Regions from separate parts of the Streptomyces sp. NPDC005141 genome, predicted to be linked through region 2. Evidence: riboswitches for the same ligand, from Rfam matches in the RefSeq annotation. Region 2 holds a riboswitch; the other holds the start of a gene.
The links. Region 2 has a riboswitch for cobalamin ahead of metE (5-methyltetrahydropteroyltriglutamate--homocysteine S-methyltransferase). Riboswitches for the same ligand answer to the same signal wherever they lie in the genome.

Region 1: linked by a shared signal. The riboswitch ahead of ACWD68_RS30085 (cobalamin biosynthesis protein) and the one ahead of metE (5-methyltetrahydropteroyltriglutamate--homocysteine S-methyltransferase) in region 2 are both predicted to bind cobalamin.

Annotation. Positions count from the first base shown of each region.
Region 1 is NZ_JBSFYW010000047.1:48,472-51,865, forward strand. Features, by position in the region: partial or broken gene ACWD68_RS30070 (GH25 family lysozyme) at 1-66, shown strand, start outside; gene ACWD68_RS30075 (anion permease) at 247-1,488, shown strand; gene ACWD68_RS30080 (hypothetical protein) at 1,509-1,727, shown strand; cobalamin riboswitch at 1,865-2,005, shown strand; gene ACWD68_RS30085 (cobalamin biosynthesis protein) at 2,113-3,060, shown strand; gene ACWD68_RS30090 (cobyric acid synthase) at 3,057-3,394, shown strand, end outside.
Region 2 is NZ_JBSFYW010000038.1:9,839-13,232, reverse strand. Features, by position in the region: gene metE (5-methyltetrahydropteroyltriglutamate--homocysteine S-methyltransferase) at 1-1,778, opposite strand, end outside; cobalamin riboswitch at 1,944-2,163, opposite strand; gene ACWD68_RS26465 (3-hydroxybutyryl-CoA dehydrogenase) at 2,358-3,227, opposite strand; gene aceB (malate synthase A) at 3,224-3,394, opposite strand, start outside.

The sequences.
Region 1 (3,394 bases), on a different contig from region 2:
AGCCTGCCGGGTGACCAGAATCCCTTCCATGGATCCCGGGCTCAGCTCGAGCGGCTCACCCGGGGTGGCGACCCGGACCGGAGCCAGAAATTCCGCATCCGTTCGACCCGCGGCTTCGCCCCTTCAGCACAAGCGGAGGGGCGATTCGCCGTTCGGGTCACCGCGCAGCCCGCCCCAGTTCATCTTCCGTTCACCCAGGTTGCTTACGGTCCCCCTGCCACTGACGTCCAACAGAAGCCTGGGTAAATGGAACACATCACGCTCCTCCTCGGAATCGTGATCGTCACCGCTCTCGTGTTCGATTTCACGAACGGTTTCCACGACACCGCCAACGCGATGGCCACCACCATCTCGACCGGCGCACTCAAGCCCAAGGTCGCGGTGGCCATGTCCGCCGCCCTCAACCTTGTCGGCGCCTTCCTCTCGGTGGAGGTCGCCAACACGATCTCCAAAGGCCTCGTCGATGAATCCGGCATCCAGCCAGAAGTGATCTTCGCCGCCCTCGTCGGCGCGATCCTCTGGAACCTGGTGACGTGGCTCGTCGGTCTCCCGTCCAGCTCCTCGCACGCCCTCATGGGCGGCCTGGTCGGCGCCACCATCGCCTCCGCCGGTACCGGCGCGGTGCACGGGGACGTCCTGGTCGGCAAGGTGCTCCTCCCCGCCGTCGCGGCCCCGATCGTCGCCGGTCTGGCCGCGATGTTCGCCACCCGGCTGTCGTACAAGCTCAGTGGCAACGCCGACACCAAGGCCACCAAGAAGGGGTACCGCGCCGGCCAGATAGCCTCCGCGGGCCTGGTCTCGCTGGCCCACGGCACCAACGACGCGCAGAAGACGATGGGCATCATCACCCTGGCCCTGGTCGCCGGTGGCGCCGTCGCTCCCGACTCCGACCCGCCGGTCTGGGTCATCCTCTGCGCCGGTCTCGCCATCGCGCTCGGCACCTACCTGGGCGGCTGGCGCATCATCCGCACGATGGGCAAGGGCCTGACCGACCTCCAGCCGCAGCAGGGCTTCGCCGCCCAGACCAGCGCGGCCACGGTCATCCTGGCGTCTTCGCACATCGGCTTCTCCCTCTCCACCACGCACTCGGTCTCCGGTTCCGTGATGGGTGCGGGCCTCGGCCGCAAGGGCGGCGTGGTCCGCTGGTCCACCGCCACCCGTATGGTCGTCGCCTGGATCCTCACACTGCCCGCCGCCGCCCTGGTCGGCGCGCTCGCCGAGTGGGTCACCGGCTTCGGCGCCTGGGGCACCACGCTCGTCGCGGTCTTCCTGGTCGGGTCCAGCTTCGCGATCTGGCGCCGCTCGCGCCGCGAGGTGATCGACCACACCAACGTGAACGACGCCGAGGAGCCCGCCGGTGTGGTGACCCAGGCCATCGCCGCCGTCACCCCGCCCCCGGCCGGCACCGTGGCCGAGGACCTCACGGCCACCATCCCGGCTCCCGCCGAGCCCGCGGCGGCCCCGTCGGCGCCGTCCCCCGTGGCCTGAGAACCGAAGGAAGAAACAGCATGCACATCGACTGGTCAGCCCTCGGGTCCGTCTTCGGGGTCAGCCTCGGAGTGACCGTGGCCCTCGTCGCCCTCTTCACCCTGGGTGTCGCCGGCCTCTCCAAGAAGGAGTCGGCCCAGGGCGGTTCCGCGGTCGCGGCCGCCACGGGCGCGTACGTCTGCTTCGCGGCCTGCGCCGCGGCGGTGGTGTACGGCATCTCTCTGATCATGACCAAGTAACCCGGATCGAGCGGCCCGAACAGGGGTTGCGCCGAGCGGCACTTCGCGTGGGGTGCGGGACGGATCACCGTCCCGCACCCCACGCGTATGTGGGCCTTCGCACACTCTCCCTCCGCAGGTCAACAGCCAGTTGACGGCCGTTCTCGCCCCGTGGTGGACTGCCGGAGCCAAGTACGGCGGCATGAGAGGAAGCCGGTGCGAATCCGGCGCGGTCCCGCCACTGTCATCGGGGAAGAAACTCCCCGGGAGCCAGGAACTCTCACCGCCGGTCTCGTCGAACCAGGGCGTGGACACCCTGAGTGAGGACATATCGCCATGCGCGGCTGCCCGTTGCCCATTTCGCTGAGTACGAGGGTTCCGCTCCACCCCACGGCCGGCTGACCCCGTGCGTGCCGATCGCGTCTTCGCGTACGGCGCCGCCGCCGGCCTCCTCGGCGACCTGCTGCTCGGCGATCCCCGCCGGGGGCATCCGGTCGCCGCGTTCGGGCGGGCCGCCGCGTCCGTGGAGCGGGCGCTGTGGCGGGACCACCGCGGGTGGGGCGCGCTGCACACGGCCGTCTGCGTGGGCGGTGCCACCGGACTGGCCGCGCTCGCGCGTCATTCCGTCCGCACCTCGCGTACCGCCTCCGTCGCGCTGACCGCCGCCACCACCTGGGCCGTCGTCGGGGGGACCTCCCTCGGCCGTGAGGCTCGGGCCGTCGCCGGCGCGCTCGCGGCCGGTGACATCGAGGTCGCCCGGGAACGGCTGCCGCATCTGTGCGGGCGTGACCCGCAGGCGCTGGACGCCGACGGCATCGCGCGTGCCGTCGTCGAGTCCGTCGCCGAGAACACCTCCGACGCCGTGGTCGGCGCTCTGGTCTGGGGCGCCCTCGGCGGTGTGCCGGGCCTCGTCGCCTTCCGCGCCGCGAACACTCTCGACGCCATGGTCGGGCACAAGTCCCCCCGGTACCGGCGCTACGGCTGGGCCTCCGCCCGGCTCGACGATGTCGCCGGCTGGCCGGGAGCCCGGCTGACCGCCGTCCTCGCCGCCGCGGCGGGGGGCGACCCGCGCGGCGCAGTGCGCGCCTGGCGCGCGGACGCCCGCAGACATCCGAGTCCCAACGCCGGGCCCGTGGAGGCCTCGTTCGCCGGAGCGCTTGGCGTGCGGCTCGGCGGCACCCTGTCGTACGGGGGCCGGGTCGAGCACCGTCCCGTGCTCAACGACGCCGGACGCGCCGTCCACGTCCACGACATCGAACGATCCGTACGGCTCTCCCGCCGCGTCGGCTGGCTCGCGCTCGGCGTGAGCACCGCCGGACGGGTCCTGCTCACCAGGAAGGGGCGCACCGCATGAGCGGCGGGCTGCTGATCGCCGGAACCACCTCCGACGCGGGCAAGAGCGTCGTGACCGCCGGGATCTGCCGGTGGCTGGTGCGGCAGGGCGTCAAGGTCGCGCCCTTCAAGGCGCAGAACATGTCCCTGAACTCGTTCGTGACGCGCGAGGGCGCCGAGATCGGGCGGGCGCAGGCCATGCAGGCGCAGGCCGCCCGGGTGGAGCCGACCGCGCTGATGAATCCCGTGCTGCTCAAGCCGGGCAGCGACCGCAGCAGCCAGGTCGTGCTGATGGGCAAGCCGGTGGGCGAGATGAGCGCCCGCGGGTTCTTCGGGGGACCCGGGCACGCGGCGGA
Region 2 (3,394 bases):
GCGACCTGGCGGGCGGTGTCACCGAGGGGCTGGTCGTCGCGGACGAAGGACCAGGCGAGCATGGTGACCGGCCCGGTGAGCATGCCCTTGACCGGGCGATCGGTCAGGGACTGGGCGTACGTCGTCCAGCGCACCGTCATCGGCTCGGGCCGCGTGATGTCGCCGGCCAGGATCGGCGGGCGGACGTAGCGGGTGCCGTAGGACTGCACCCAGCCGTGCTGCGTGGCCAGGTAACCGGTGAGCTGTTCGGCGAAGTACTGCACCATGTCGTTGCGTTCGGCCTCGCCGTGCACCAGGACATCCAGGCCGGCCTTCTCCTGGAAGGAGATCACCTCCTGGATCTCGGCCTGGACGCGCTCCTCGTAGCCGGCCGTGTCGATGTGGCCGGTGCGGAGATCGGCGCGGGCGGTGCGCAGTTCACCGGTCTGCGGGAAGGAGCCGATGGTGGTGGTCGGCAGCAGAGGGAGACCGAGGTGGGCCCGCTGGGCCGCGGCCCGCTCGCCGTACGGCTGGGACCGGCGGGCGTCGGCCTCCGTGACGGCGGCGGCGCGGGCCCGGACGGCGGGGTCGTGCGTGATCGGCGAGTTCGCGCGCGAGGCCAGGTCGGCGCGGTTGGCGGAGAGTTCGGCCGCGATGCCGCCGGTGCCCTGCGCGAGCCCCTTGGCCAGGGAGACGATCTCGGCCGTCTTCTGGCGGGCGAAGGCGAGCCAGCGCAGGATCTGCGGCTCGATGTCCCGCTCCGGCGCGGAGTCGAGCGGCACGTGGAGCAGGGAGCAGGAGGCCGCCACGTCGACCTGGTCGGCCAGACCCAGCAGGGTGCCGAGGGTGGCCAGGGACTTCTCCAGGTCGTTCACCCAGATGTTGCGGCCGTTGACCACCCCCGCGACCAGGCGCTTGCCCGGCAGGCCGCCCACGGCGGCCAGGGCCTCCAGATTGGCGGCGGCGGCCTCGGTGAAGTCCAGGGCGAGGCCCTCGACCGGAGCCTTGGCCAGCACCGGAAGGGCTTCGCCGAGCCGGTCGAAGTACGAGGCGACCAGGAGCTTCGGCCGGTCGGTGAGGCCGCCGAGCCCGTGGTAGGCGCGCGCGGCGGCGTTCAGCTCGGCCGGGGTGCGGTCCTGGACGAGCGCGGGCTCGTCCAGTTGCGCCCACTCCGCGCCCGCCGCGCGCAGGTCCGCGAGCACCTCGGTGTACACCGGCAGCAGCCGGTCGAGGAGGGTGAGCGGGTCGAAGTCCGCCGGTACGCCCGGGGCGGGCTTGGCCAGCAGGAGGTAGGTGACCGGCCCGACCAGCACCGGGCGGGCGCTCAGCCCGAGGGCGAGTGCCTCCTTCAGCTCCGTCACCTGCTGGGTGGAGTCGGAAGTGAAGACGGTGTCCGGGCCCAGTTCGGGCACCAGGTAGTGGTAGTTCGTGTCGAACCACTTCGTCATTTCCAGAGGCGCCACGTCCTGGGTGCCACGCGCCATGGCGAAGTAGCCGTCCAGGGCGTCCGCCTCGACGGCGGCGCGGTGGCGGGCGGGGATCGCACCGACCATGACGGTGGCGTCGAGGACGTGGTCGTAGCAGGAGAAGTCACCGGTCGGCACCTCGTCGACACCGGTCTCGGCCAGCTCCCGCCAGTTCGCGCGACGCAGTTGCGCGGCGATGGCGCGCAGGGCGTCGGCGGTGACGCGGCCCTTCCAGTAACCCTCGATCGCTTTCTTCAGTTCCCGGTTCGGGCCCTGGCGGGGGTAGCCGTACACGGTGGCCCGTGCTGCCGCGGCTGCGGGCTTGGTGGTCACGGAGATCTCCTTCGCGAGATGAATCCCTGAGATCCCGGCAACGGGACGAGAGCGCGAAGGGGTGACGAACCGGACGGATGACAGGCCCGCGGTACAGCGCGGACGTCCGCCCGATATGTACGCCGACCCGCCCACGAGGTCACCGGGATGTCCGCGCACGAGTCGGTCGTACGCGGGCAGTCGGCAGGTCTTCGGACTCGTGGACACGTCCCTTCGTACGGAGTTCGTACGAGACACCTACTGGCCGTCGCTTCCCAGGCCCTGTTCATCGGGCCCAGTGCGTATGACGGCGGTCGTTCCCACTCACCGCTGCGGGGCAGTCCCGGATTCCCACCGGGTTCCCTCTTACGACGCATTCCGCCTGGCGGACGGGGCGAACCAGCTGCATCGGCCAGCCTACGGGGTGACGGGCCGGAGGGGCGACACATCGGCCATCCGGATGGTGGGGGACCCCCGGGGTCCGGAACGCCACAGGGCGGGAAGCGCCGTACTCGCGCTCCCCGCCCTTCCCCCGTGACGCCGCCGGGACCCTCACCCCGGCGGCCGGGCGGGCCCCCCGGCCCGCCTCCCACCAGGTCCTCAGCCCTGGTCGTAGGTGTGGAACCCCCGGCCGGCCTTCCGCCCGAGCAGCCCCGCCTCCACCATCCGCTGGAGCAGCGGGGGAGGGGCGTAGAGGGGTTCCCTGAACTCGTCGTAGAGCGACTCGGCGATGGACGCCAGGGTGTCCAGGCCGATCAGGTCCGCCAGCTTCAGCGGGCCCATCGGATGGGCGCAGCCCAGTTCCATGCCCGTGTCGATGTCGGCCGCGGTGGCGAAGCCCGACTCCGCCATCCGGACGGCCGCCAGCAGATACGGGATCAGCAGGGCGTTGACGACGAACCCCGCCCGGTCCCTCGAGTGGATCACCGTCTTGCCGAGCGTGCGCGCGGCGAAGTCCTCCACGGCGGCGACGGTCTCCGGCGCCGTGTGCAGGGAGGCCACGAGCTCCACCAGGGGCAGCACGGGCACCGGGTTGAAGAAGTGCAGTCCCACCACACGGTCGGCGCGGCTCGTGGCCATGCCGAGCCGCATCACGGGCAGGGAGGACGTGTTCGTCGCGAACACCGCCGCCGGGTCTTCGACGATCTTGTCGAGGGCGGCGAACACCTCGGTCTTGGCGTCGGCGTTCTCGATGACGGCCTCGACGACGAGCTGCCGGTCCGCCAGGTCGTCCAGGCTGCCCGTGAAGACCATGCGGGCGAGAGCGTCCCGGGCCGCGCCCGGCTCCAGCCTGCCCCGCCGTAAGGCCCGGTCGAGGGAGGCGGCCACCCGTTCCCGGGCCGCGCGGGCGGCCGTCGCGTCGGCCTCGCACACCACCGTGTCCAGCCCGGCCCGCGCGCAGACCTCGGCGATCCCCGCGCCCATCTGGCCGGCGCCCACCACGCCGACGCGCCGGATGCCGCCGCTCATGAGCGGGGCTCCGCGTGGCGCACGAGGTGGCCGGCGTAGGCGTCCGGCGTGAAGAAGAGGGGCAACTCACCGCTGAGGGCGGTGCGTTCGAAGAGTCCGCGCACCTCGTCGAGGTCCGCCCACGGATACTCGGCGCCGAGCGCGGCGAGTTCCTCGTCGAGCATGTC